One region of the Sphaerisporangium sp. NPDC049457 genome, then DNA from elsewhere that is predicted to be linked to it. Evidence: riboswitches for the same ligand, from Rfam matches in the RefSeq annotation. Region 1 holds a riboswitch; the other holds the start of a gene.
What was found. Region 1 has a riboswitch for S-adenosylmethionine ahead of thrC (threonine synthase). Riboswitches for the same ligand answer to the same signal wherever they lie in the genome.
Positions count from the first base shown of each region.

Region 1 (4,481 bases):
CACGTCCTTACCACCGTCTACCGCGATGAAGCCGTAGCCCTTGTCCGCGTTAAACCATTTGACGGTGCCCTGCGCCACTTTCCGACTCCTCTTGCTGGGCTCCGGACCCCGCCCACTCCTCCGCGGGACCCGTGACCTTCAGTGGCGAGACGCATGCGAACTCCTCGGCCACGTCGATCGTCCTCGACCATACCTGTGGCAAGGGTTGAAGCAACAGAGTCAATCAGGAAACTACTACTTGACGTTCGCTCTCAGCGGCACGCCGCCATTTATGCTCGCGTTTAGTTAGTTGACAATTACACTAACGGAGGGCCTAGTAAGCACTTCTATTATGATAGTCAGCCGGCCGTTCAGGGCCCCCGGACATGCGGACGCCCATGCATCCACCTGGGACGCATGGGCGTGGGGCGCCTGCGGAAGGGCGGCGGGTCTCGGGAGGCCGCCCGCCCGCGGGAAGGACGCGAAGTCCGCGGAGGTCAGCCTCCGGCGACGGCGGGGATCACCGAGACGTGCGCCCCCTCAGGAGTGGCGGTGTCGAGCCCCTCCACAAATCGGACATCCTCTTCTCCGACATACACGTTGACAAAACGGCGAATCTTGCCCGTTTCGTCCAGAATACGGGCCCCGATTCCGGGGAAGTCGGCGTCGAGCTTCTGGAGCACCTCGCGAAGGGTCGCCCCCTCACTGCTCACCTCCGACGCTCCGTCGGTGTAGGTACGAAGAATCGTCGGAATCCGCACAGAAACGCTCATTAATCGGGCCCTTTCAGGAGTTGTCGGCGACAGCCGTACGAAATGCGTCGAGCGAGGGACGGATGACCGCGGTGGGCCTCGCTTCCGCGGAGACCGCGTCGAGTGTCTTGAGACCGTCTCCGGTGTTCAGCACCACCGTCTCGGCCTCTGGATCCAGAAGGCCGTTGGCGACCAGTTTGCGGAGCACGCCGACGGTGACGCCGCCGGCGGTCTCGGCGAAGATGCCCTCGGTGCGCGCCAGCAGCCGGATGGCGTCCACCACCTCGGCGTCGGTGACGTCCTCGACCGCGCCGCCCGTGCGGCGGGCGATGTCGAGCACGTAGGGGCCGTCGGCGGGGTTGCCGATGGCGAGCGACTTGGCGATGGTGTCGGGCTTCACCGGCCGCACGATGTCGTGGCCCGCCTTGAACGCCGCCGACACCGGCGAGCAGCCCTGCGCCTGCGCGCCGAAGATCTTGTACGGGCGGTCCTCGACCAGGCCGAGCCGGATCAGCTCCTTGAAGCCCTTGTCGATCTTGGTGAGCTGGGAGCCGGAGGCCACCGGGATGACGATCTGGTCGGGGACGCGCCACCCGAGCTGCTCGGCGATCTCGAAGGCCAGGGTCTTGGAGCCCTCGGCGTAGTACGGCCGGAGGTTCACGTTGACGAAGCCCCACTTGTCGCCGAGCGGGTCGCCGATGAGCTCGGAGCAGAACCGGTTGACGTCGTCGTAGGTGCCCTCGATGCCGACCAGGCGGCCGCCGTACACCGAGGCCATGACGATCTTGGCCTCTTCGAGGTCGGACGGGATGAACACGCAGGCGTCCAGCCCCGCGCGCGCCGCCGCGGCCGTCACGGCGCCCGCGAGGTTGCCCGTGGAGGAGCACGACAGGGTGTGGAAGCCGAAGTTGCGGGCGGCCTCCAGCGCGATGGCGACGACCCGGTCCTTGAACGAGTGGGTCGGGTTGCCGGAGTCGTCCTTGACGTGCAGGCTGCGCAGGCCCAGCTCACGGGCCAGGTTGTCGGCCTTGACCAGCTTCGTCCAGCCGGGGGCCAGGTTGGGGCGGGACGCGACGTCGCGGGGCACCGGGAGCAGCCCCCGGTAGCGCCAGATGCTCGTCGGACCCGATTCGATCTGCTCCCGGGTCACCGCACCCTCGGCGGCTGCGGGAGCACTCCAGGCGTAGGCCACTTCGAGTGGCCCGAAACACTCCGCACAGGCGAAGATCGGGCCGAGGTCGTACCTGGTGCCGCATTCGCGGCACGAGAGGGCGACGGCGGGGCCGAAGTCGAGCGCGGTCGGTGTCTCAGCTGTTGCGAGCGCCATGAAGCGAGGCCTTTCCCTCATCTTCGCCCGGACCACCTTGGTCACGGGCCGGAATTGGCACCTGTCCCGGCCGGTCTCACTGGTCTTTGAGTGCCGCGTCGTTCGGCAGACGCGGATGACCACAGCCGGGAGGGTTGCCGGGGCTTCGCAGGGCCGGTCCCTCCACCCCTCTGGATGAGCAATATGAAGTTGTGGTCCCGCTCGTATCACAAGCAGGCCAACAGAACTGTACCTCGCCCATCAGCGCCTCTGGCCGCCCGTCTCACTCTACGAGACATCTGCGCACGTCAGAAGAAACCGCACGAGGTGCGGGCCACATCGGCGGGGACCTCGCGGCGCCGTGCTCGCGCGAGGCCGCAGGCGGCGTAAGGCGCGGTCAGGCGGGCCCGCCGTAGGCGTCGCCGAGCGCGGCCTGGACGTACTTGCGGGCCTGGTGGATGCGCGACTTGGCGGTACCGAGCGGAATGCCTAGCTGCTCGGCCACCTCGTTGTAGTCGAGTTGGCAGATGTCGCGCAGCACCAGGGCCTGGGCCAGATCGGGCTTGTCGGCCTCCAGCGCCTCCATGGCGTCGAGCAGGTCGAGCCGCGACCCGGCGATCACGCTGACCCGGCGCGGGTCGGCCCGCAGGTCGGGCACCTCCTCGGAGGTCTGCTCGGCGGCCCGGCGCTTGAGCGAGCGGTAGGTCGTGCGGGCGCAGTTGATGGTGACGATGTGCAACCAGGTGGAAAAACGCGCCCGTCCCTCGAACCTGCCGATGTTGCGGGCGACCGCCAGGAGCGTATCCTGGCAGGCCTCCTCCGCGTCCTGCTGGTAGGGCAGCAGTCTGGCGCAGTGCCGCAGCACATCCGGCTCGATGCGGCGGAGCAGTTCGCCGAGTGCCCGGTGGTCCTTGGCGGCGGCCGCGCGGGCCAGTTCCTCGGTCGTCTCGTCAAGTGCCATGCCCGAGCCCCTCTCGACCGCCTGTGCCCAGCCCTGACCTGACCACCAACCCATCTTATTGGGAGGGTTAAATTCAATTGATCTGCGGCCACGTGCGCATCACAACGGAGAGAAACGGCGAGGGACGACCGCCAGGGGCGGACGAGGAGTGGTGATGGGCGGATGAACACAGTTCTGCTGGCCTCCAACCGGGGGCCCGTGTCGTTCACGCTCGCCGACGACGGCACGCTGACGATGCGCCGCGGCGGGGGAGGCATGGTCTCCGGCCTGTCGGAGGTCGCCAAGGCCGGCGGGGTGCTGTGGGTGTGCGCCGCGCTGTCCGACGGCGACCGCAGCGCGGTGCGGCTCGCGCCCGGCGGCCGCCTCGACCAGGCCGGCTACGACACCGGCCCGGTGCGCATGCTGGACATACCGCCCGCCACCTTTCACCGCGCGTACAACGCGGTCGCCAACTCGACGCTGTGGTTCGTCAACCACCTGCTGTACGACACCCCGAACTCGCCGCAGTTCGACATGCGCTTCCGCAGAGAGTGGGAGTCCTACCAGGACTACAACGCCGCCTTCGCGCTCGCCCTGGCCGAGGAGGCCCCGCACGGCGCACGGGCGATGATCCAGGACTACCACCTCACCCTCGCCCCCGCGATGCTGCGGGTCGAGCGCCCTGACCTGCGCATCGCCCACTTCTCCCACACCCCCTGGGCGCCGCCGGAGTACTTCTCTCTGCTGCCCGACGACATCGCCGCCGAACTGCTGACCGGCATCCTCGGCGCCGACCAGGCCGGCTTCCTGACGGCGCGCTGGGCGTCGGCGTTCATGGACTGCTGCGAGACGCTGCTCGGCGCCCAGGTCGACCGCGTCCAGCGCACGATCACCTACGAGGGGCGCTCGACGCGCATCGGCGTGCACCCGCTCGGCGTCGACGGCGACGCCCTGTGGGCGCGGGCGCTGGAGCCGGACGTCGAGTCGCACATGATCGCGTTGCGCGAGCGGGTGGGCGACCGCAAGCTCATCGTGCGCATCGACCGCACCGAGCTGTCCAAGAACATCGTCCGCGGCCTGTCGGCGTACCGGCAGTTCCTCGCCGACCATCCCGAGTGGCACCGCAAGGTCGTGCATCTGGCGTTCGCCTACCCCTCGCGGCACGACCTGCCCGAGTACCGCGAGTACACCGCGGCCGTGCAGCGGTGCGCCAAGCAGATCGAGGACGAGTTCGTCGGCGAGGACTGGGATCCGCTGATTTTGAACGTGGACGACGACTACGCTCGCTCGCTCGCCGCCTACCGCATGGCCGACGTGCTGCTGGTGAACCCGATCCGCGACGGCATGAACCTCGTCGCCAAGGAGGGGCCCATCCTCGCGCCCAACTGCGCCCTGGTGCTGTCCAGGGAGGCCGGGGCCGCCGCCGAGCTGGGCGGGGACGCGCTCATGGTGAACCCCTACGACGTCTCGGGAACGGCGAACGCCCTGCACGAGGCGCTGATGC
Region 1 covers NZ_JBVJHR010000018.1:185,035-189,515, forward strand. The annotation lists gene ACZ6QO_RS27285 (cold-shock protein) at 1-78, opposite strand, end outside; gene ACZ6QO_RS27290 (MoaD/ThiS family protein) at 477-752, opposite strand; gene thrC (threonine synthase) at 766-2,058, opposite strand; SAM riboswitch class I at 2,073-2,239, opposite strand; gene ACZ6QO_RS27300 (RNA polymerase sigma factor) at 2,435-2,998, opposite strand; gene ACZ6QO_RS27305 (alpha,alpha-trehalose-phosphate synthase (UDP-forming)) at 3,161-4,481, shown strand, end outside.

Region 2 (4,481 bases), on a different contig from region 1:
AGTCGCGGACCTCGAAGAGCTTCTCGGCGCCCCGGTGCATGTACCCGATGATCGGCTCGGCGGTGGCGATGCGTTCGCCGTCCACGGTCAGCCGCAGGCGCAGGACACCGTGGGTCGAAGGGTGCTGGGGCCCGATGTTGAGGATCATGTCCTCGGTGGCGAGCTCCTTGGCGCCGGCCCCGATCGCGACGACCCGCTCGGTGCCCGCGGCTCCGGTGCGAGCGCCGCGGGCGCCGCGAGGTTCGCGATCTCGGTGACCTTCGCGAGGTTCGGTCATAAGGCCCATGCTGTCACGTCAGCGCCGGGAGACAAGATCTGAGAGGGCGGTGACCAGGCGGCGCACGTGCTCTTCGGTCGTGCCGATGCCGATGGAGGCCCGGACGGCGCCGGTGGTGCCGTCCGCGCAGTCGCCGTCGGCGGACCTGCCCACGCCCTCAAGCAGGTGCCGGACGAAGGGGTGGGCGCAGAACTTGCCGTCCCGCACGCCGATGCCGTACTCCGACGACAGCGCCTCGGCGACCTCCCGGGCCGTCCAGCCGTCGACGACGAAGGAGACGATCCCGACGCGCGGGTGCCCCGGCCCCCACAGCGACAGCTCGTGCACGCCTTCGATGCCGGCCAGGCCGTCGCGCAGCAGTGTGAGCAGGCGCTCCTCCTCCTTGACCAGCGGCGTCCAGCCGGTGGCCGACAGGGCGTCGCAGGCGGCGGCGAGGGCGATGGCGCCGAGGACGTTCGGCGTGCCGGCCTCGTGACGCTGCTCGGGGTCGGCGCTCCACTCGGTCGAGAGCGGCTCGTCCTGGCCGGCGCCTCCGGTGACGGCCTTGGAGGCGCCGCCGCCGCGCAGGTACGGCTCGGCGTCGGCGAGCCAGTCGGACCGGCCCACCAGGGCGCCGGCGCCGAACGGCGCGTACAGCTTGTGCCCGGAGAAGGCCACGTAGTCCAGGTCGAGGGCGGTCAGGTTGAGCCGGCGGTGCGGGACGAGCTGCGCGGCGTCCACAAGGATGCGCGCGCCGTGCCGGTGGGCGATGTGCGCCAGGGCCGCGATCGGCCACAGCTCGCCGGTGACGTTGGAGGCCGCGGTGACGACCAGGAGCGCGGGCCCGTCGATGGCGGCGAGGGCCTCGTCGGCCGCGCGCACCGCCTCGCCGGGGAACGCGGGCGGCGCGAGCCGTACGGCCTTGGGCCAGGGGAGCAGGGAGGCGTGGTGCTCGCTTTCGAAGACCACGACGGTGGTGCCGTCGGGCAGGCAGCGGGCCAGCAGGTTGGCGGCGTCGGTGGTGTTTCTGGCGAACACGACGGCGTCCCCCGGACGGGCGCCGACGAAGGCGCGCACGGTGTGCCGGGCCTGCTCGTAGCGGGCCGTGGTGAGCTGGGAGGCGTACCCGGCGCCCCGGTGCACGCTGGAGTAGGCCGGGAGCGCGGCGGCGACGGCGGCGCTCACCGGCGCCAGACACGGCGCGCTGGCGGCGTAGTCCAGGTTCGCGTACCCAAGGAGCCGGCCGCCCTTGACGGGAACCTCGAGGTCGGCCCCGATTACCGCGGGGATGGCCGGATCGACGGCCGAGGACTGGCCGGCGACCGCGTGCGGGACGTGCGGAAGGCCGGTGGCGCCGGGGGTCGCGTGCGTGAGGCCGGTGGCGGCTTGGGGCGCGTCCGGGAGGGCGGGGGACGTGGCGGTGAGCAGCGGGGACGCGTCCGCGTCGGTGGTGGAGGAGCTCTTCAGGATGGTGAGAGCAGACAACGCCGGCCTCCTAAGGTCATGGGACCCCGGTCACGGCGTTGGAATGACGGAGCCCGCGCTTGCCCGGCACACCTCGTGCCGGACCCGGTCCTCACCCGGGGCACCCCGCCGCGAGCGCGAGGGTTGCCGGCCAGCAAGCCGGGGCTTGACGCTGGCACTCATGACCTACCGGGACTATAACCCGAATCCCCCGCGTCTCCGCAACCTCGCGGCGCGCGGGGTGACGCGTCCCACGAATCGCGAACTTTGCCGGGCCCTCGCGCGTTGACTTGGGACGGACTCCTCGGCGAAGGGGCCGTGAGGTGACCGACCCCCGGCCCGAGGAGGCGCGATGGACTGGCTGCTCAACCCAGAAATATGGATCGGGTTCTTGACCCTGGTCGCGCTCGAGATCGTCCTGGGCATCGACAACATCATCTTCATCTCGATCCTGGCGGGGAAGCTGTCGCCGGAGCGCCGTGACATGGCGCGCAAGCTGGGGCTCGCGCTGGCGATGATCAGCCGCCTGGCGTTGCTGCTCGCGCTGTCGTGGGTGGTGCGGCTGACCGAGCCGCTGTTCGCGGTGTGGGGGCACGAGATCTCCGGACGCGATTTGATCCTGATCCTGGGCGGGTTGTTCCTGCTGGGCAAGAGCGCCTTCGAGATCGGCGACAGCCTGGAGGGCGCCTCCGGCCACTCCGGCGGGCGGGTGGCGGCCTCGTTCACGGCGGTGATCGTGCAGATCATGCTGCTGGACGTGGTGTTCTCGCTGGACTCGGTCATCACGGCCGTGGGCATGGTCGACGAGATCGGCGTCATGATCGCCGCGGTGGTCGTGTCCGTGGTGATCATGCTGTTCGCGTCCGGGCCGATCAGCGCGTTCGTCGACAAGCACCCGAGCATCAAGATGCTGGCGCTGTCGTTCCTGCTGCTCATCGGCGTCGTGCTGATCGCCGAGGGCTTCGAGCAGCACATCTCCAAGGGCTACATCTACTTCGCGATGGCCTTCTCGCTGGTCGTGGAGCTGCTCAACATCCGGGCGCGCAGGAGGGCGGGCGCCCAGCGGCCGGTCGAACTGCGCGATCGCTACGAGACCGCGGAGGAGCCGTCTCCGGCGCCGTCGTCCGTGGCCTCCTCCGAAGCGGGTGACACCCCGCGGCCATGACCCCGCGGCCATGACCCCGCGGCCATGACCCCGCGGCCATGACCCCGCGCCGAAGCGTCGTCGCCACGTCCCACACCGAAGCGGCGGCGCCACGGCCCACCGCCGGGGGCGCCGGCGCCGGGGCGCGTCGGATGCCCAGGTGAAAGCTGGTGGGATCCCGGCCTACCATGACTTCGTGCGCTTCGACCCCTGGAATCCGGATTTCGTCGCTCAGCCCTACGACGTCTACCGGTGGCTCCGCGACAACGAGCCGGTCGGTTTCTTCGAGCCGACCGGCCAGTGGCTCGTGGCCCGGCACCGGGACGTCAACGCGGCGCTGCGCGACCGCAGGCTCGGCCGCTCCTACCTCCACGTGGCCACGCACGAGGCCTTCGGCCGGGAACCGGAGCCGGCCTTCCAGGACCCGTTCTGGCGGGTGATCCGGGCCGGGATGCTCGACGTGGAGCCGCCCGTGCACACCCGGCTGCGGCGGCTGGTCTCCAGGGCGTTCACGCCGCGCATGGTCGAGGAGCTGCGCCCGCGGGTGCGGAGCATCGCCGGCGAGCTGGTGGACGGGTTCGTCGAGCGCGGCGGCGGCGACCTGCTCGCCGAGGTGGCCGAGCCGCTGCCGGTGACGGTGATCGCGGAGATGCTCGGCGTCCCCGAGGCGGACCGGCACCTGCTGCGCCCCTGGTCGGCCGACATCTGCGGCATGTACGAACTCGCGCCGTCGATCGAGGCGCAGCACACGGCGGTGCGCGCCGCGGCGGAGTTCGGCGACTACCTGCGCGCGCTGGCGGCCGAGCGGCGCGCCCGCCCGGGGAACGACCTGATCAGCGCTCTGGCGCAGGTCGTGGACGAGGGCGACCGGCTCACCGAGGACGAACTGGTCGGCACGTGTGTGCTGTTGCTCAACGCCGGCCACGAGGCCACCGTCAACGTCACCGGCAACGGCTGGTGGTCGCTGTTGCGCAACCCCGGTGAGCTGGAGCGGCTCCGCGGCGATCTGTCGCTGCTGCCCACCGCCGTCGAGGAACTGCTGCGCTGGGACACCCCGCTGCAGATGTTCGAACGCTGGGTGCTGGAGGACGTCACCATCGGCGGGGTGGACATCCCCAAGGGCGCCGAGGTGGCCCTGCTGTTCGGCTCGGCCAACCGGGACCAGGAGGTGTTCGAGGACCCCGACCGGCTGGACGTCGGCCGCAAGGACAATCCGCACATCTCGTTCGGGGCGGGCATCCACTTCTGCCTGGGTGCTCCGCTGGCGCGCGTGGAGCTGATGGAGTCGTTCTCGGCGCTGCTCAGGGCCGCTCCCAAGATCGAGCTCGTCGAGGAACCGGTCTGGAAGCCCAACTACGTCATCCGCGGCCTCGAAACCCTGAAGATCTCCACCGCCTGACCCACCCAGCCCACCCCGCCCCGGTACGGGGCAGTGCCCGGAACGGGTGTGCGGTGCCCGCGTGACGCGAGTGGGTTCGTGGACGGGCGACCGGGCGGGACGTTCAACTCGCGCCGGCGTGGGAGATCAGGGTTTGCGCTGGGTCAGCCAGCCGAAGCCGCCGAGGCCGTCGCGGGCGATCAGCTCGGCCTCCTGTGAGGCGCGGGCGAGGGCGCGGA
Region 2 covers NZ_JBVJHR010000028.1:61,355-65,835, forward strand. The annotation lists gene ACZ6QO_RS34505 (NADH-quinone oxidoreductase subunit D) at 1-148, opposite strand, end outside; gene ACZ6QO_RS34510 (aminotransferase class V-fold PLP-dependent enzyme) at 296-1,546, opposite strand; SAM riboswitch class IV at 1,792-1,907, opposite strand; gene ACZ6QO_RS34515 (TerC family protein) at 2,073-2,885, shown strand; gene ACZ6QO_RS34520 (cytochrome P450) at 3,061-4,263, shown strand; gene ACZ6QO_RS34525 (SAM-dependent methyltransferase) at 4,390-4,481, opposite strand, start outside.
Region 2: linked by a shared signal. The riboswitch ahead of ACZ6QO_RS34510 (aminotransferase class V-fold PLP-dependent enzyme) and the one ahead of thrC (threonine synthase) in region 1 are both predicted to bind S-adenosylmethionine.